One region of the Kocuria sp. SL71 genome, then DNA from elsewhere that is predicted to be linked to it. Evidence: riboswitches for the same ligand, from Rfam matches in the RefSeq annotation. Region 1 holds a riboswitch; the other holds the start of a gene.
The links. Region 1 has a riboswitch for S-adenosylmethionine ahead of OVA15_RS09305 (hypothetical protein). Riboswitches for the same ligand answer to the same signal wherever they lie in the genome.
Positions count from the first base shown of each region.

Region 2: linked by a shared signal. The riboswitch ahead of OVA15_RS12950 (LLM class flavin-dependent oxidoreductase) and the one ahead of OVA15_RS09305 (hypothetical protein) in region 1 are both predicted to bind S-adenosylmethionine.

Region 1 covers NZ_JAPPRE010000001.1:2,051,191-2,060,812, forward strand. Annotated here, with positions in the region: gene purL (phosphoribosylformylglycinamidine synthase subunit PurL) at 1-198, shown strand, start outside; gene OVA15_RS09275 (GNAT family N-acetyltransferase) at 375-896, shown strand; gene OVA15_RS09280 (response regulator transcription factor) at 977-1,315, shown strand; gene OVA15_RS09285 (glycosyltransferase family 39 protein) at 1,447-2,838, shown strand; gene OVA15_RS09290 (succinate dehydrogenase) at 2,895-3,707, shown strand; gene OVA15_RS09295 (2Fe-2S iron-sulfur cluster-binding protein) at 3,780-4,472, shown strand; gene OVA15_RS09300 (hypothetical protein) at 4,637-5,059, shown strand; SAM riboswitch class IV at 5,121-5,234, shown strand; gene OVA15_RS09305 (hypothetical protein) at 5,269-5,751, shown strand; gene OVA15_RS09310 (DEAD/DEAH box helicase) at 5,886-9,622, opposite strand, start outside.
Region 2 covers NZ_JAPPRE010000001.1:2,834,626-2,844,247, reverse strand. Annotated here, with positions in the region: gene OVA15_RS12955 (amino acid transporter) at 1-1,257, shown strand, start outside; gene OVA15_RS12950 (LLM class flavin-dependent oxidoreductase) at 1,383-2,804, opposite strand; SAM riboswitch class IV at 2,886-3,000, opposite strand; SAM riboswitch class I at 3,117-3,223, shown strand; gene OVA15_RS12945 (ABC transporter ATP-binding protein) at 3,222-4,022, shown strand; gene OVA15_RS12940 (aliphatic sulfonate ABC transporter substrate-binding protein) at 4,019-5,065, shown strand; gene OVA15_RS12935 (ABC transporter permease) at 5,062-5,958, shown strand; gene OVA15_RS12930 (AMP-binding protein) at 6,032-8,164, shown strand; gene OVA15_RS12925 (O-acetylhomoserine aminocarboxypropyltransferase/cysteine synthase family protein) at 8,272-9,597, shown strand; gene OVA15_RS12920 (CoA-binding protein) at 9,594-9,622, shown strand, end outside.

The DNA of each region.
Region 1 (9,622 bases):
GCCCGCGCCGTCGTGTCCGTGCCGCGCTCGGAGGAGGTGCGCTTCAAGGACATGTGCACCATGCGCGGCTACGAGTTCGCGCGCATCGGCGTGGTGGACGCGCAGTCGAAGTCCCTGGACCTCATGGGCCACGCCGAGGGCCCGCTGGGGCGCCTGCGCGAGGCCCACGAGGCCACGCTCCCGCGCCACTTCGGCTGAGGTCGTGCCCTGCGGCGCCCGGCCGCCCCGGGAAGGGGCGGCCGGGCGCCGCTGCCGTAGACTCATGCCCAGGAAACAGTCTTGAGACGGATTCGCTCCGAGTCCGGTCGCAGCGCGTCCGTCCCGGACGCCGGACGACAGATCTCGAGTCCGTCGAGGCAACGGAGGTAGCCGCCGTGACCGTCGAGAGCACCAGCCCCTTGGATGCGCACAGCATCACCACCGAGCGGCTCGAGCTGCGCCCGCTGACCCGCGAGGAGGTCGAGGCGGCCTGCCGATCCGAGCCCCTCCCGCAGTTCCATCCGGAGTTCCCCACCCCCGACGCCCACGACCTCCTGCGGGCCGTCCAGGATTCGGGCGAGTTCTTCTTCACGGAGTCCCGGTACTCCCCTATGGCTTGCGTGGAGCGCAGCACCGGGCTGATCATCGGCATCGCCGGGTGGGCCGCACCGCCCATCGACGAGGCCCTGGAGATCGAGGGCTTCCTGGTGCCGTCGCGGACCGGACACGGCTATGCCACCGAGGCCCTGCCGCAGCTGGTGGAGCTGGGCCTGCAGGATCCGCGCGTCACCTCGATCCGCGCCTCCCTCCCGGACAACCGCGCCAGCCTGGGACCGTTCCTGGAGCGCAGCGGGTTCGCAGCAGTCGAATCCGCAGGCACCGAGGCCGAGTACCGCTATGTCCCGTCGCAGCCATGAGCTCGGCCGCTCGGCGCGTCCGCCCGGGGTCGTCGTCATCGATATGGCATTCGGACCCCGCCGGGTCCATGATGTGAGGCATGACTCCCCTGTCGCGTGATCTGCATCCCTCCAACGGGAGAAGAGCGCCGAAGGACGAGGTCGTCGTCTCGATCACCTCGGCCCTGAATCACCGCGGCCGCAAGGAGGAGGCGCACCCTCCGGTCGATCACGACGACTTGGACGACATCTTCCCCACCCCGCAGCAGCAGGAGCTGCTGCACCTGCTCGCCGAGGGCGCCGACGACGAGTTCGCGGCCCGTCGCCTGGGCCTGGAGCTGGCGGAGCTGCGGCGGATGCTCATGGAGCTGGGCTCGCAGCTCGGGGCCTGCAACAGGTTCCAGCTCGCGCTGCACGCCCGCGAGGAGGGCTGGATCTGAGCACGTCGGCCCCCAACGCGAAAAGTCGCAGGACCACCCCCCAGATCGCCGCCGAGACCTCCGCAGACCGCTCGCTGCTGCTGCCGCCCGTCCTGGCGACCGTGCTCACCGCCGCCGTCGCCTTCTGGGGCATGACCGTCCCTCAGTTCTGGTTCGACGAGGCCGCGACCATCTCGGCCACGAACAGGCCCTTCGGCTCCCTGCTGCGCCTGCTGCAGGACGTCGACGCCGTCCACGGCCTGTACTACGTCCTCATGCATCCCTGGGTGGCGCTGTTCGGGACCTCCGAGCTGGCCATGCGGACCCCGTCGGCGCTGGCCCTGACGCTCGCCGCCCCCCTGATCACCCAGGTGGCCATGATCTATGCCCACCGCTGGTCCCCGGACCGGGTGCTGCTGAGCGGGCTGATCGCCGGTCTGCTCTTCGCCGTCCTGCCCGGTCTGTCCTGGGCAGGCCAGGAAGCCCGCGGCTATGCCATGGCCGTCCTCGCCTCCGTTGCGGCGCTGTGGTGCTTCGAGCGCTTCCGCGACCGCGGAGGCACGGCGGCGCTGGTGGGCTTCGCGGTGCTGCAGGCCGCCGCCGTCGGATTCTCCATGTACGCCGCCTCCGCGGTGGTGCTCTACCTCGTGCGAGCCTTGACCTGGGGACGTCGTCCGTTCCTGAAGGTCCTGATCGCGACAGGAGGCACCACCGGTCTGGTGCTCCCGCTGGGGCTGAGCGCCCTGTCCCAGAGCAGCCAGATCAGCTGGATCGACCTGACAGTGAGCAGTGTGATCAAGAGGATTCTCCTGCGCACCGTTCCGATCAGTCCTGGGAATCGGGGTGAGCCGTGGAACGACGTCGCCCTCGAGCTGGCTCCGTGGTTCATGGGACTGATCGCGCTGATCCTGGCCGCGGGCCTCCTGCGCGGTCCCGGCCGCCGGCTCGTCCTGTGGCTGCTGAGCTTTCCCCTGTTCCCCATGGCCTGCATTCTGCTGGCCCAGATGATGGGCAAGCAGCTGTTCCAGGAGCGCTACTTCACCTATGCGACCCCGTTCCTGGTCCTGGCCCTGACGGCGTCCCTGGCCACGATCCGCTGGCGACCCGCGGCGGCGGTGCTGAGCGCGGGCCTGCTGGGGCTGTCCGTCCCGTCGCTGCTGGGGCAGAACACCTGGGACGCCAAGAGCGGTGACAACTACGCGACGGCCTCTGCTCTGGTCGCCCGGAGCGACACCGTGATCTTCATGGACCGGTCGAACCGCGGCGTCCTGCTCGCCTATCCGCCGGAGCACGAGATCGCCGATCCCATGCTCCAGGAGGACCGGATCAGCGCGGACAACCTCTACGGGCTGAACCGCCCCGGCTACGAGTCCTGGAAGATCGACACCGTCGGCGCCACCTCCGTGGTCTCCAACAAGAAGAACCAGTTCCACGACACCGTGCTGTCCCACCTGCGGGACAACGGCTGCCAGCAGACGCAGGAGGACCGCAGCACCCGCTTCCGGATCACCCTGCTGGAGTGCCCGGCCCCCGCTGCCGGGTAACCCGGCGTCACACCGTCATCATGTCCTGGCCGCCCCTCGCCCTAGGCTGTTGCCCCATGACCGAGAACCTCCGTGCCGAGACCGAGCGAGTCCTCTCCGCGGTCTCACCTGCCACGCGGCGCACCCTCGAGGAGTCCGCCGGTCGTCTTTGGGCCTGGACCCTGAAGACCTCCGAGCGCTTCCCGCCCACCCCGGACGTCAAGCTCGCCATGGCTTCCAGCGGCGCCGTGCTCTCCGGGTACACCGTGATCCACATGCTGGGCAATCTGCAGGTCTACCTGGGACGCGGCCGCTTCGACTCCTACGCCCACCACCTGCGCACGCTGGGGGCGCCGGTCCTGCCGCGGCGCACCGTTCTGTGGGCCTTCCGGGTCGTGCTGCTGGCCGATGCGCTGACCCACCTGAGCTGCGCGGCGGTGCTGACCGTGCGCGCCCAGGCCTCCGAGCGCCGTACTGCCGCTCAGCCCAGGCCGCTGCCGCAGGGTCGCCGGCGCACCCGCTGGCAGAGGCTCAAGCGCTCCATGCGCTCGACCGGCACCGTCCTGGGGCTGTTCACGGCCTTCCACCTGGCGGATCTCACACTGGGCACCCGGCCGGCCGCCTCTCGCCGTCACGAGCCCGGTGCCGCCTACGACAACCTGGTGGCATCCCTGCGCCGCCCGCCCGTGGCCGGGCTGTACCTGGCCGCCATGCTGGCGCTGGCCGCACACACCTCCCAGGGCCTGGTCCAGATCGGCAATGACACCGGCCTGTCCGCCCAGCGCGGCGCCCGCGAGCGCTTCGAGCTGGCCGGGCGGCTGGTCGGCACCGGCGTGGCCCTGGGCAACGCCTCCATCCCCGTGGCCGTGCTCCTGCGCCTGGTGCGCTGAGCCGTCCTCCCCCCGCACTGCAACACCGCCTTCCGCGACCGGGTCCCGGCGCGAGGGCACCGAAGGAGTCCCATGCGCATCACCGGCACCCTGCAGGTCGAGGTCTGGCGCCAGGCCGACGGCGAGTCCGAAGGCGGTTTCGAGACCCACACCGTCACTGGCGTGACCCCTCAGACGACCGTGCTGGAGCTGCTCGACCTGCTCAACGAGCAGCTGCCCGAGGGCATGGAGCCGATCTCTTACGACGACGGCTGCCGCGAGGGCATCTGCGGCAAGTGCGGCGTCACGGTCGACGGCGTGGCCCACGGCCCCCAGCTCAACCGGGCCTCGTGCCAGCAGCAGGTCGCGGCCTTCACCGACGGGCAGCGCGTGCGGATCGAGCCGCTGCGCGCAGCCGCCTTCCCCGTGAAGAAGGACCTGTCCGTGGACAAGAAGGCTGCGCTGCGAACCGTGGTCAAGGCCGCCGGAGGCCCCGTGGGCATGAAGGCGCTGACCGAAGCCGGGTGCATCAGCTGCGGGGCCTGCGTGGCCGCCTGCCCCAACGGCTCCGGGCAGCTGTTCGTGGGCTCGCTGCTCACCGAGCTCCCCCCGCTGGCCAAGGACGACGACGACCGCCGCACCCGCTCCGGCAAGGTGCTCGACGCCGCCGAGGAGAGCTTCGGGCCGTGCTCCACCCTGGGCGACTGCACCGAGGTCTGCCCCGCCGGGCTGCCGCTGGAGAATCTCTCGGCAGTGGCGAGGGAGCATCTGCGCCGTCGTCGCTGAGTCGCCAGGCCGCGGCGGCGGCCTGTCGCTGCGGCGCCGGAGTGCGCCTCCGGGATTCTTGTAGTTACACGCCTGCGCGCCCCTTGGCGTTAGCAGTTGCGAATACTCGGGCGGGGTCATATATTTGCATCAGCAACCCCCTCCCGTTCGACCAGGAGTCCACGATGCACCCCTATGTCCCGCAGGCTCAGCCCTACGCCTACCCGCAGGCCGGCTGGTCCCCGAGGCCCTCCGCGCCCGGCAGCGCCGTCACCGCCCTGGTGCTCACGATCCTGGTGCTGGCCGGTGCACTGCTGCTCTCCCCGCTCACGATCCTGTTCTCGATCGGCGCCGCGTCCACAGTCACGGAGCCCGACTTCGGCGGCACCGCCGATCTGGTCGCTGCCATGCTCGTCGCGTTCCTGCCCCTGGGTGCCCCGGCGATCCTGGGTGCGGCGCTGGCCATCTACCCCCGCATCCGCATGCCGCGCGAGATGTACCCGTCCTCCGGGGTGAAGACTGCCGCAACCGTCTTCCTGGTCCTGCATCTGCTCACGCTCGTACTCGCCGTCATCTTCGGCGTCCTGCCGCAGGTCCTGGTGCTGTGAGCGCGGCACCGCCGCGTCATGGAGCTTGTGCTGTCGGAGCCTTCTTGTAATTTCAGGACACGTTCACGAGCGCGGCCTCACGGGCCTGGCTGGCCGCGCAGCAACCCGAACTCGATTCCCGGGTGCTTCCAGAGCAGAACGGGCCTCAGCGCCCTCGCTGGGGCAAGACTCGACGGGGTCGCGCTACGCGGCCCGGAAGGCAGGACCTCATGTCCGACGCACTGCACCAAGCACTGGAGTCGAAGCGCTCCGATCTCGAGCATCTGCATCCCTACAACGTGCCGCTGCACCTCGCACCGGAGGCCCCCGTGGTGCCGCCGCGCACGAACCACCGGTGGATCGACTTCGGAGATCGGGAGGCCCGGGAGTGGAGCAGAGTCCTGTTCCTCCTCCCCCGCAAGGGCCACTCAGCGAACGTCATGGCCTGCGCGCACAGCGTGTGGCGCTTCGGCAACCTGCCCAACGTGAACAATGCCCCGGAGGTGGCTCGGGCCGCCCGCGCTCTCGGACACACCCCGGAGAGCGCCTGGGAGATGCTGGTGACGTTGATCGTCATGCGCCAGGACCAGGAGCACGACCCGGATGTCGCGTACGACCTGAGGGTCTGGGCCCTGTGGCACGAGCGCATGAACCTGCTGGAGGACCCGATCACAGCGGCAAGGCACTGCTTGAAGGCCGTCGGTCAGCGCTGATCGGGGTCCTCAGCGACTGGCTCGACACGACGCCCTTCTCCCCACCGATTCAGGCGGGGAGAAGGGCTTACTCATTGCTTAATTAGAAATCAGCCCGACTCCTACCGCGAAAGCTCACGCTCACATCGAAGGCATCAAGCAGCTGATAACGGAGACCCGCCCTCGACATCGAGTCCCGGCAGGGCTTCGATGATCTCGACGGTGCGAACCGACACCGTGATGACCTTCTGGAGCAGATCGAGGATGTAGCGCGGATTGCCGTGTTCGAGGCCCCACTGGTTGGGGTCGTTGACGATGCCGGAGGCCTTGTCCGTGGTCACCTGGTACTGGCGGATGATCCATTCGATCGCGCTGCGGGAGCCGAGCTGGTAGCGGTATGTCTCCTCCGGGATGCCGTGCACGGTGATGTTCGAGTTGACGATGAGCGAGTCCGGCGCGTCGGAAGCCTTCTTCCCCGTGGGGAACCGCATCTTCTGAACGCGGTAGTAGACAGCTTCTGCCTCGGGTCCACCTAGCGGGAGCTGTTCACCGCCGACGATCTCCAGTGAATAGGGCTCGGCCTCCTCGTAGTTCGCGTGCAGGTGGAAGAGCTCACGACCGGCCTCGACGAACGGCTGGAAGGACTCCGCTGGCACGTGCGGGATGCGGGGAAGCATCTGCTTAAGCTCGCCCGCGTAGCGCTCGCGGTACTCCGGCGAATGCAGCAGGCCGTAGAGGAAGAAGAAGACCTCGTCCTTCGTGACCTGGTTGCCGTAGCGCTTTTGGACGAGGCGGTGGAAGTCGTCGGTGATGTTGTCGACGCGGCGGTAGCCGTCGGCCACCTCGCCACCGAGGTCGAAGGCGATTGTGCCCTCGTTTTCGGCGGGTTCCCAGCGGTAGCGGGGGAAGAAGTTTCCGCCGGATCCCGCTCCCGCAACATGTAGATCAGGAATGTACGTGCTCGCGATGGCTGAGAACGGAACAGCAGATCCAGCGCCCACAATCCAGAACCCGTAGTTGTCGTGCTGCGCGGTGGGGAAGAGCTGTTCCAGTCGATAGACCATGTCGTTGTACGCGCGGTCGAAGTAGACGTTCGCTCTTGCGAACGGACGGTAGAGCCCTTCGCGGTAGGCGGAGTCTCGGTGCTCGATCGTGCGGCCGCGCAGGACGTTGGTCTTGTCTGCGCGGTTCCACGACAGCTTTGTCGGGTCGAAGTCGGGGGTGTAGCCGGGTTGAGTGGCCCGGACCACCTCACTGTTATAGAAATCGATGGACCGGGTGACGTTCTCCTGTAAATGGGGCAACGAGTAGTTGTAGACCCACGAGTCGCGCGCACTCGCGAGCCCGCGGGAGTAGATCGCGAAAGCGGCGGGCTGAGTGTCCGTGCCCTTGTTGTCTCCCAGGATCGGGTAGGTCAGGTAGTCCTCGTCGCGCTGGTTGATCCAGTCGCCATGACGATTGGGCGTGATCTGTTGCCACGGGACGGTGTCGAGGGTGGACTCGTCGACAATCTGTAGCTTTTCTTCGGTTGTGAGGTAGTCACCGATGTCGCGGTAGTGGATCGTCGCGGGTCCGCTGTGCCCCTGCGTGCGGACAAGGAGGAAGACAGCGATCGTCGTGCGTCCGCCGGAGCCGAAGACGTTCCCCTTTTCTTTCTGGCGCAGGACGCCAGCAGTGCGCGCGTTGCCGCGCAGGTTGAACACGTAGATCGAGGAGAAATCCTCGGCGAGGGTCTTGCGCACGCCAGCGGCTGTGTTGCCTTCGATCCAGCCGCCATTCGTGACGAACCCGATGACACCTTCGTCGCCGATCCTGTCGCTGGCCCAGCGAATCGCCCGCAGGTACGAGTCGTAGAGGCTGTTCCTGTTCGTCGCATCCGTGCGCGCGGCGAACGTGTCCCGTACCCGGGCGTCGAGGGTCGGGTAGGAGACGTTCGCATTGTCGTCGTTTCCGGACGTCTGCCCCACGGAGTACGGCGGGTTGCCGACGATGACCTGAATGTCGAGCTTCTTCTGCGCCTCGGCACGGGTGTTGTTCGCGGGGAAGACCGTCTCGTCCTGGAGGTCTCCGTCCTCCGTGAGCTGGAAGGTGTCCGTGAGGACGATCCCGTCGAACGGCTCGTAGTCCTCGACCTCCAGCTCCACGTCGTGCGCTACGGCTTGGAGGTCGTGGAACGTCGTCTCGATGTTGATCGCCGCGATGTAGTAGGCGAGGAGCAGGATCTCGTTCGCATGGAGCTCGGACGCGTACTTCCGCGCGAGGTCTACAGGGTTGATGAGCCCGGACTGGAGGAGGCGGACGATGAACGTGCCCGTCCCCGTGAACGGGTCGATGACGTGCACACCTTCATCGCTGATCGACCGGCCGAACTCCTGCTTCAGCACGTCGTCGACGGATCGGAGGATGAAGTCGACGATCTCGATGGGCGTGTAGACGACCCCCATCGCGTCCGCGGCACGTGGGAAGGCGTTCTTGAAGAAGCTCTCGTAGAGCTCCGTGATGATCTTCTGCTTGCCCTCCGCATTGTCGATCCCCGCCGCCCGCAGACGCACGGACTCGTAGAACGACTCCAGCGACTCGGCCTCCGCATCGACGTGCATTGCGGTCAGAGAGTCGACCATCCGGTCCATCACTCGGGAGACGGGATTGTGCTCGGTGAAGGCGTAGTCCTCGAAGAGAGCATCGAAGACGGGCTTGGTGATCATGTGCTGCGCGAGCATCTCGATCGCGCCATCGCGCGTGATCGACTCGTTCAGGTTCCGCCGCAGCGCGTCCAGGAACACCCCGAAGTGCTTCGAGGCGGCAGAGCCCGGGTCATCGACCAGTGTAGTGATGCGCGTGATGTGGTTCTGAGCGATGACCGCGATGTCCTTGGCCCACTGGTCCCAGTACGTGCGCGAGCCGACCTTCTTGACCATGCGCGCGTAGATCGCATCCCGCAGCTCGTCCATCTGGGACAGTCGCAGATCGAAGGCTCCCTGGGATCCCGAGGTCGAACCTGTCTCGGTGCCGTCCCCGACCCCGGAGCCGTCGCCTTCCCCCTCGAACCCGACGCCCACCACGTCGATCTGCTTGTCGCGGTTCTTATTGAGCTCAACCTTGTTCACCATGGCGTCGAAGCGCTCATCGTGCGCCCGGAGCGCCTGCAGGACGTCCCACACCACCTGGAAGTTCTTGTTGTCGTCGAGTGCCTTCTCCGGGGCCACGCCGGCCGGCACGACGACGGGCAGGATGATGTAGCCGTACTTCTTGCCCTTGGCCAGGCGCATCACTCGGCCGACGGACTGCACGACGTCGACCACGGAGCGCCGCGGGTTCAGGAACATGACGGCGTCCAGCGAGGGAACGTCCACCCCCTCTGAGAGGCAGCGCGCGTTGGAGAGCACCCGACAGGAGTCGCTGCCCGCATCCGCCTTGAGCCAGTCCAGCAGCTCCGTGCGCTCCATCGAGTTCATAGAGCCGTCGACGTGCTTGGCTTCGACTTTCAACAGGTCGTCCGAATCGCCGTCGGTCTGGTTCTCCGTGTATGCGGAGACGACATCCGTGAACTGCGCTGCGACCCTCTTCGAGGACTTGATGTCCCGGGCGAAAGCGACCGCGCGACGCATGGGCTGCGGGTCCACGGCGAAGGAATGCTCGGCATCCCCGCGCTTGGCCAGACCGTTCCAGCATCCGATCAGGCGCGTGGCGTCATCCAGGGTGAGCTCGCCGTCCTGGGCGAAGGCCTCCTGCATGGCGTCATTCACGGACTCCTGGTTCACCGTGAGGATGAGGACCTTGTAGTCCGTCAGCATGCCCATCTGCACGGCATCGCCGAAGCCCAGACGGTAGAACTCCGGCCCGTAGACGTCTTCGTCGTCCATCGAGGCGAGCACGGCCTGCGCCTTGCCGG
Region 2 (9,622 bases), 780 kb from region 1:
GCACTGGTGTTCCCCAAGCTGGCGCTGGGCCTGTCCGGCTTCGAGACCGGGGTCTCCGTGATGCCTCTGGTGCGCACCTCGCGGGGCTTGCGGGGCCGCGTGGAGGGCACCCGACGACTGCTCACGACCGCTGCGCTGATCATGGCCGGGTTCCTGCTGACCTCGTCGCTGGTGTGCACGATCCTGATCCCGGCCGGGGACTTCGAGCCCGGCGGCGCTGCCAACGGGCGGGCCCTGGCCTACCTGGCGCACAGCCTGCTGGGCGAGACCTTCGGGTCGGTCTACGACCTGTCGACGGTGCTGATCCTGTGGTTCGCGGGCGCCTCGGCGATGGCCGGTCTGCTCAACCTCATCCCGCGCTACCTGCCGCGCTACGGCATGGCGCCCGAGTGGACCCGCGCTCCGCGGCCGCTGGTGCTCACGATCCTGGCTGCCGCCCTGGTCGTCACGGCGGTCTTCCGCGCCGACGTGGATGCGCAGGGCGGGGCCTACGCGACCGGGGTGCTGGTACTGATGCTCTCGGCCTCCTTCGCCTCGACCCTGTCGGCCGGAAAGCGGGGGCACCGACGCACCGCCGTGGGATTCGCGGCGATCACCGTGGTGATCGCCTACACGACCGCCGACAACATGATCAGCCGCCCCGATGGCCTCCACGTGGCCCTCGTGTTCATCGCGGCCCTGCTGGCGGCGTCGTTCGCCTCGCGGGTCTGGCGGGCCTCGGAGCTGCGGATCCGCAGCATCGATTTCGACGAGACCTCCCAGGACTGGCTGCGCAGCTGCCGCGGCCGCACGGTGCGGCTGATCGCGCACCGGCCGCGCACCCAGCTGGGCGCAGCAGGGGCCCAGGCCCAGCAGCTCCTGCTCAGCGACCCCGACCTGGCCGAAAAGCTGCGCGACGAGCGCGAATGGCATCGCCTTCCCTCGGCCGACGGCGTCCTGTTCGTGGAGGTGACCCTGCGCGATCCATCGGACTTCGAGGACCGGCTGCGCGTGAGCGCCCACGAGATCGACGGCCACCGCGTCCTGCGCGCCGAGGGCTCGTCGGTGCCCACCTGCCTGGCCGGCGTGGCCCTGGCCGTCCGGGACCGGACGGGGCGGCCGTCGCACCTCTACCTCGAGTGGTCCGACGGCTCGCCCCTGGTCAACTCCCTGCGCTTCCTGCTCCTCGGCCGCGGTCAGACGGCGACGGCGGTGCATGAGGTCCTGCGCCGGGCGGTGCCGCGCAAGCAGGACCGCCCGTTCGTGCACGTGACCTGAGGCTCCGCGCAAGCAATGGGGCCGTCCGTGACGGACGCGATCTCCTCGTCCGAGTGGGGTTCGACGAGCGTGCGTGCTGGCAGAGGCCCTCGGACGGGCCTCTGCTCATCGGCCGAGCCGGCGACTCAGCCCTGCGACAGATCCCGCGACGGGGTGTCCGCGGTGGACGGCCTGCCCACGTAGGCCCCGCGGTACTTGGCCGCCGGGTGGGTGTCGAGCACCTTGGTCTGCCCGGCGCCGTAGACGTTCTCGCGCAGGGTGGGCCCGTCGTAGTCCGTGCGGTAGCGACCGCGCTTCTGCAGCTCCGGGACCACGTGCTCCACGAAGTCCTCGAACGAGCCCGGGGACACGTGGTAGGCCAGGTTGATCCCGTCCAGCCCGCCCTCGTCGATCCAGGTCTCGAGCTGATCGGCCACGGTCTGCGGCGAGCCCACGACCACGTCGCCCATGCCGCCGATCGCGCAGTGGCGGGCGATCTCCTCGCGGGTCCACTGCTTGGCCCCGTCCTGCATGGTGAACGGAGTGAGGAAGGACTGGATGGCCTCGGTCTTGACGTAGTTCAGGACCTCGTCCTCCTGGAACTTGGACAGATCCAGCCCGGACCAGCCGCCGATGATGGCCTGCGAGGCCTCCAGGTTGGCATAGCTCTGGTACTCGCGGTACTTGGCCTGGGCCTTCTCGTCGGTCTCGTCGACCACGACGGAGAGCATCGCGTAGATCTTCACGTCGTTCCGATCGCGCCCCTCGGCCTCGACCTTGTCGCGAATCCGGTCGGTCATGTACCGGGTGAGGTCCGGGCGCAGGGCGCCGATGAACACGGCCTCTGCGTGCTTGCCGGCGAAGGCCTGACCGCGCGAGGACGCCCCGGCCTGGAAGATCAGCGGCGTGCGCTGCGGGCTGGGCTCGGTGAGCGCCGCACCAGGCACCGTGAAGTGCTTGCCCTGGTGCTGGATCGGGTGGACCTTGGCCGGATCGGCGTAGATCCCGCGCTCCACGTCCCTCACGACGGCGTCGTCCTCCCAGGAGCCCTCCCACAGCTTGTAGCAGACGTCGAGGAACTCCTCGGCGATCTCGTAGCGCTCGTCGTGCTCGATCTGCGTGGGCAGACCCTGGTTCTCGGCCGCCGAAGACAGGTAGGAGGTCACCACGTTGAAGCCCACGCGCCCGCGGGTCAGATGATCCAGCGTCGCGTACTTGCGGGCCAGCGTGTACGGCTGCTCGTAGGTGACCGCACTGGTCACGCCGAAGCCGAGGTTCTTCGTCACCGCGGCCATGGCGGAGATCTGCATGAACGGATCGTTGACCGGGACCTGCGCGCCGCCGGCGATCGATGGGGCGGCCGAGTTGCGGTAGATGTCGTAGATGCCGACCACATCGGCCAGGAACAGGGCGTCGAAGCGGCCTCGCTCGAGCACCTGGGCCAGGTTCGTCCAGTACTCGATCGTGTTGTATTCCGTGGCCCGCGAGCGCGGGTGGCGCCACAGCCCGAAGCTCTGGTGATCCACGCAGGTCATGTCGAAGGCGTTCAGGGAGATCCGCTTGGCCATAGAAGGCTGCTCCTGAGAAGACAGACCCGCGCCCCGTGCGCCGCTCATGCCGCGGCCAACCTGCGGGTCCAGCGCGTGCGTGCGCCGTACTTGCCGCACGCGGTCTAGCGAGCGGCCCGATCCTCACCTGGGGCACCCCGCTACGGGAGAGGGTTGCCGTCCGGCCAGCCAGGGCTGTGGGCCGGAACTCTTGATCGTGTGAGCGTCATCCTATGCACACCTGAGGCGACGGTGCGAAGCCCGTGCCGCGCGTTGCCCCGCTCGTCCTCCGATTTGCTGTCTCCCCGGACCAGGGCATTGAATGACCCCCGGTTCCCATCCGGAGCGGCCGAGAGACCTGGCTCGTCGACGCCGCAGCAACCAGTGCCGTCCATCCGCGGCACAAGGTGCTAATGCCAGGACCGATGGAGTGATGTGATGATCTCTGCACCCCCGTCCGCCCTGAGCACGGTCGATGCCGCCTCCCTGACCTTCGATCGGGTCGGCAAGTCCTTCCCGTCTTCCGGGGGCCGCCGGCGCGACGTCCTGGCCGATGTCAGCTTCGAGGTCCGCCCCGGGGAGATCGTCTCCGTGCTGGGCCCGTCGGGCTGCGGCAAGTCCACCCTGCTGCGCGCGGTGGCCGGTCTCGGCACCGCCACGGCCGGACGGGTCCTGATCGACGACGCGCCCGTGCGCGGCCTGGACCCCCGCTGCGCGGTGGGCTTCCAGGAGCCGCGGCTGCTGCCGTGGCGCACCGTGGCCCGCAACGTGGCGCTCGGACTGCCGCGCGGCGTGCGCGGCCTCGAGGCCGAGCAGCGGGTGGCCCACCTGCTCGAGCTGGTCGGGCTGTCCAGGCATGCGGAGGATCGCCCGTCGGAGATCTCCGGAGGCATGGCGCAGCGGGCCTCGCTGGCTCGGGCGCTGGCGCGCAACCCGCAGGTGCTGCTGCTCGACGAGCCGTTCGGCGCGCTCGACGCACTGACGCGCCTGAAGATGCAGGACCTGCTGCTGGAGATCCACGCCGCCGATCCCACGACGGTCCTGCTGGTCACCCACGACGTCGAGGAGGCCCTGGTGCTCTCCGACCGCGTGGTCGTGCTCGGGACGCCGCCGGAGGGCGGGCCGGCGGGCATCCAGGAGATCCTCACGGTGGACTCGCCCCGCCCGCGCCACCGCGATGATCCCGAGCTGACGGGTGCCCGCAGGCACCTGCTCGGCCTGCTGGGCGTGGAGGCATGAGCGGGCTGACGCGTCGTCGCCTGCTGGGCCTGGCCGCCGTCGGGGCCGCCGCCGCGCCCCTGTCCGGGTGCGTCATGGAGGGCGAGGGCCCGGGCCGCGGCATGGCCGCCGGCTCGGACACCGAGATCTACCTGGACTACGCGACCTACAACCCGCTGTCGCTGATCATCCGCGAGAAGGGCTGGCTGGAGACCGTCGCCGCCGAGGGCGGCCAGGAGGTCCACTGGACGTTCTCGGCCGGGTCCAACAAGGCCAACGAGTTCCTGCGCGGCGGGGCGATCGACATCGGCTCGACCGCGGGCTCGGCCGCGCTGCTGGCGCGCACCAACCGCTCCCCCATCCGCGCGATCGACATCTGCTCCCAGCCGGAGTGGGCAGCACTCGTGCGCACCGCGGACTCGCCCCTGCGCTCGGTCGAGGATCTGCGCGGCAGGTCGGTGGCGGCCACCAAGGGCACGGATCCCTACTTCTTCCTGCTGCAGGCGCTATCAGCGGCGGATATGGGCTTCGACGAGACCACCGTGGTCAACCTCCAGCACGCCGACGGCCGCTCCGCCCTGACCAGCGGGCAGGTGGACGCCTGGTCCGGGCTCGACCCGATCATGGCCGGCGCCGAGCAGGACGGGGCGGTGCTGTTCCAGCGCGACCTGGCCTTCAACACCTACTGCTTCCTCAACGCCCGCGAGCTGTTCCTGGAGATCAACCCGCGCGGGGCCCAGATGGTCGTGGACGTCTACGCCCACGCCCGCGCCTGGGCGCTGGAGAACCCCCAGGAGGGCATCGCGATCCTGGCCGAGGCCTCCGAGATCGAGACGACGACGGCCGAGCGGGTCTGGGAGCGCACGCACCTTGACATCGACCCGGTCCCCGGCGACGACCAGCTCGAGGTCCTCGAGCGCATCGCCCCGATCCTCGTGGAGACCGGTGACGTCCCGGACCTGGAGACCGTCCAGAAGGCCATCGACACCATCCTCGACGCGCGGTTCGCGCAGGAGGCCAGCGCCCAGCGCGCGGCCGAGATCATCGAAGGGCACAGCGCATGAGCGTCACGACCACCTCCGCACCAGCCTCCGAGGCTCCGGAGCCCGCGGGCTCCGACCGTCCCGGCTCCCAGCGTCCGGACTCGCAGCACTCGGTCCGCACCCCCGCCCCGCGGGGCTCCATCCTGCGCAGCCCCTGGGCCCGGGTCGGCCTGGGCCTGCTGCTGCCGGTGGCACTGCTCGCGCTGTGGCAGCTGCTGTCCACGAACGGCACGTTCTCCCCGGTGCAGCTGCCTCGTCCCCTGGCGGTCCTGCAGTCCGGTGGCGAGCTGCTGGCCGACGGGGCGCTGTGGACCCACATCGGGATCTCGACCCAGCGCGTGGTCGTCGGATTCGTGATCGGCTCGCTGCTCGGGCTGGCCGTGGGCGCCCTGATCGGGCTCTCCCCCTGGGCCAGTGCCCTGGGCTCGCCGCTGATCGGGGCGCTGCGCGCGGTGCCGTCGCTGGCGTGGGTGCCGCTGCTGCTGCTGTGGATCGGGATCGGCGAGAACTCCAAGGTGACCCTGGTGGCCATCGGCGCGTTCTTCCCCGTGTTCACCACGGTCTCGGCCGCTCTGCGGGAGGTCGACCGCCATCTCGTGGAGGCCGCCCGATCCTTCGGCTTCTCCGGTCTGCGCCTGCTGCTGACCGTCCAGCTGCCGGCGGTCATGCCCTCTGTGATCTCCGGCCTGCGCCTGGCCCTGGCCCAGGCCTGGCTGTTCCTGGTGGCCGCCGAGCTGCTCGGCTCATCGATGGGCCTGGGCTTCCTGCTCACCGACTCCCAGAACAACGGGCGCACCGACCGCCTGCTGCTGGCCATCGTCCTGCTGGCGATCCTGGGCAAGCTCACCGACGCCCTGCTCGGGCTGTTCGAGCGCTGGGCCCAGGCCCGCTGGGGCGCAGTGCGCCGGACCTGAGACCCTGGAAGCCGTCCTCGACCCGTTCCGAGAACCCGCCCGCAGCCGCGGGCACCCCGCAAGGAGCACCCGTATGAGCGCACCGCAGTCCTACTCCGATCCCCTGGCCCCCACGCCGAATCCCGCGCGGATCTCCGATGAGGCGCGCGTGGCCTTCTGGGCCGAGCAGGCCTCCCGCCTGGACTGGGCGCAGCCGTGGCACACGACGCACCGCTTCGACAAGCCGCAGCGGATCGGCACCGACGACGACGGCAGCCCCACCTACTCGGTACCCGAGATCGCCTGGTTCGAGGGCGGCAAGCTCAACGTCGCCGTCAACTGCGTGGACCGCCATGTGGAGGCCGGGCGCGGCTCGCACGTGGCCCTGCACTTCGAGGGCGAGCCCGGCGACCGCCAGACCTGGACCTACGCCGACCTGCAGAAGGCCGTGGCCCGGGCTGCGAACGCGCTGGAGTCGCTGGGCGTGGTCCAGGGCGACCGCGTGGTGATCTACCTGCCGGTGATCCCGGAGACCGTGATCATCACGCTGGCCTGCGCCCGGATCGGGGCGGTGCACTCACTGGTCTTCGGAGGCTTCTCCGCCGAGGCGCTGCGCTTCCGCGTCGAGGACACCGGCGCCAAGGTCCTGGTCACCACCGACGGGCAGAACCGCCGCGGCAAGGTGGTGCCGGTCAAGGCCCAGGCAGATGAAGCGTGTGCCGGCACCAACGCGATCGAGCACGTGCTCGTGGTGCGCCGGACCTCCCGGCCCGGCAACGCGAAGCTGCCGGCCGGCAAGCGCGGGGCGCGCTCCAAGGACCAGATGGAGCTGCCCTGGACCCAGGGCCGGGACCTGTGGTGGCACGAGCTGCTCGAGTCGGTCTCCGACGTCCACGAGGCGCAGGCCTTCGACGCCGAGACGCCGCTGTTCATCATCTACACCTCCGGTACCACGGGCCGCCCCAAGGGCCTGGTGCACACCATGGGCGGCTACCTGGTCCAGGCCGCCTACACGCACGCCCTGCTCTTCGACCTGCTGCCGGATGCCCCGGACGACCACGGCGTGCTGCGCCCGCAGGAGCTCTCCGCCGTCAACGACCCCGCCAAGGTGGACGCGACCGTCCACTGGTGCACCGCCGATCTGGCCTGGGTCACCGCGCACACCTACGAGATCTACGGCCCGCTGGTCAACGGCGTCACCGAGGTCATCTACGAGGGCACTCCGAGCACCCCGGACTTCGGCCGGCACTTCGACATCATCGAGCGCTACGGCGTGACGACCTACTACACCGCCCCCACGCTGATCCGCTCGCTCATGGGGGCGTTCCCCAAGGGCCTGCCCAAGGTCTGGAACCTGTCCTCGATCCGCCTGCTGGGCACGGTGGGCGAGTCCATCAACCCCGAGGCCTGGCGGTGGCTGCGCGAGCAGGTGGGCCGCGGCGAGGTCCCGTTCGTGGACACCTGGTGGCAGTCCGAGACCGGCTCCTGCGTGGCCTCGCCCCGGCCCCACGATCCGCAGTTCGCCCCTTCCGGGACGTTCCCCGAGGGCACCCCGCACACCGCGGCCAAGCCGGGCTGCGCGGTGCGCCCCGTTCCCGGGGTCTCGACCCGCGTGGTGGACGCGGCCGGCGAGGAGGTCGCGGCGGGCGAGCAGGGCCTCGTCGTGGTGGATGCGATCGGGCCGTCCATGGCCCGGACCGTGTGGGGAGACCCGCAGCGCTACCTGAGCTCGTACTGGGCGGACTTCGGCGAGCGCGGCTGGTTCCTGGCCGGCGATGGCGCCCGGCTCGACGAGGAGGGCGATCTCTACATCCTCGGCAGGGTCGACGACGTCATCAACATCTCGGGGCACCGGCTGTCCACGATCGAGATCGAGTCGGCGCTGGTCACGCATCCGCTGGTCGTCGAGGCCGGGACCGCTCCGGTGGCCGATGCGCTGACCGGCCATGCCGTTCTGGCCTGCGTGGTGCTCACCTCGGAGGGCCGTGCCCTGCCCGAGGCCGAGGTCCGCGAGACCCTGCGCGCCCATGTGGCGCAGGAGATCGGCCCGATCGCCAAGCCGCGCGAGGTGATCCCCGTGCCCGATCTGCCCAAGACCCGCTCCGGGAAGATCACCCGGCGCCTGCTCGCCCAGCTCTACGAGGGGAGGCCGCTGGGCGATCGCTCGTCGCTGCAGAACGAGGGGTCGCTCGAGGCGATCGAGCAGATCTTCTCGGCGCGCGGCTGACCCGCACCCACTATCGCCGCCGCGTCGCCCTGCTTGCGGGGCCCCACCCGGCGGCACAGACTCCCCAGCAGGACCCACACCAGGGGCGCGCCCCACGAGGAGGACACATGCCCGAGCACCAGTTCGGATTCCGCACCCGTGCGCTGCACGCAGGCGGGACTCCCGATGCCGAGCACGGGGCCCGCTCCGTGCCGATCTACCAGACCAGCTCGTTCGTGTTCAAGGACGCCGATGACGCCGCCAACCTGTTCGCCCTGCAGAAGTACGGCAACATCTACTCGCGCATCGGCAACCCCACGGTCGCGGCCTTCGAGGAGCGCGTGGCCTCCCTGGAGGGCGGCATCGGCGCCGTGGCCACCGCCTCCGGCATGGCCGCCGAGTTCATCACCTTCGCCGCGCTGTGCGGGCAGGGCGATCACATCGTGGCCTCGTCCCAGCTCTACGGCGGCACGATCACCCAGCTCGACGTCACCCTGCGCCGCTTCGGCGTGGAGACCACGTTCGTGCAGGGCACCGACCCGGCCGACTTCCGGGCCGCCCTCACGCCGCAGACCAAGGCCGTGTACACCGAGCTGATCGCGAACCCGTCGGGCGAGATCGCCGATCTGGAGGGGCTGGCGGCCGTGGCCCACGAGGCCGGGATCCCGCTGGTCGTGGATGCCACGCTGAACACCCCGTACCTGAACCGGCCCTTCGAGCACGGTGCGGACATCGTGATCCACTCGGCCACCAAGTTCCTGGGCGGGCACGGCTCCACGCTGGGCGGCGTCGTCGTCGAGTCCGGGCGCTTCGACTGGGGCAATGGGAAGTTCCCGTCCATGACGGAGCCAGTGCCGTCCTACAACGGCGTGAGCTGGTGGGGGAACTTCGGCGAGTACGGCTTCCTGACCAAGCTGCGCTCCGAGCAGCTGCGCGACATCGGCCCGGCGCTGTCCCCGCAGTCGGCCTGGAACCTGCTGCAGGGCGTGGAGACGCTGCCGCAGCGCATCGACGCCCACGTGGCCAACGCCCAGGCCGTCTCCGAGTGGCTGGAATCGGACCCGCGCATCTCCTACGTGAACTACGCGGGGCTGCCCGGGCACCCGCATCACGAGCGCGCGCAGAAGTACCTGCCGCAGGGCCCCGGCTCGGTCTTCGCCTTCGGCGTGGCCGCCACCGCCGAGCTCGACGCCCGCGAGGTGGGCGGCCGGTTCATCGAGGGCCTGCAGCTGGCCTCCCATCTGGCCAACATCGGCGACGCCCGCACCCTGGTGCTGCACCCGGCCTCCACCACGCATCAGCAGCTCACCGCCGAGCAGCTCGTCTCAGGAGGCGTGGGCCCGGACCTCATCCGCATCTCCGTGGGTCTCGAGGACGCCGACGACATCCTGTGGGACCTCGATCAGGCCCTCACCACCGCCACGGGCATCACCCGCGAAGGAGCCTCCGCATGAGCAGCCAGAACCGCACCTGGGTGGG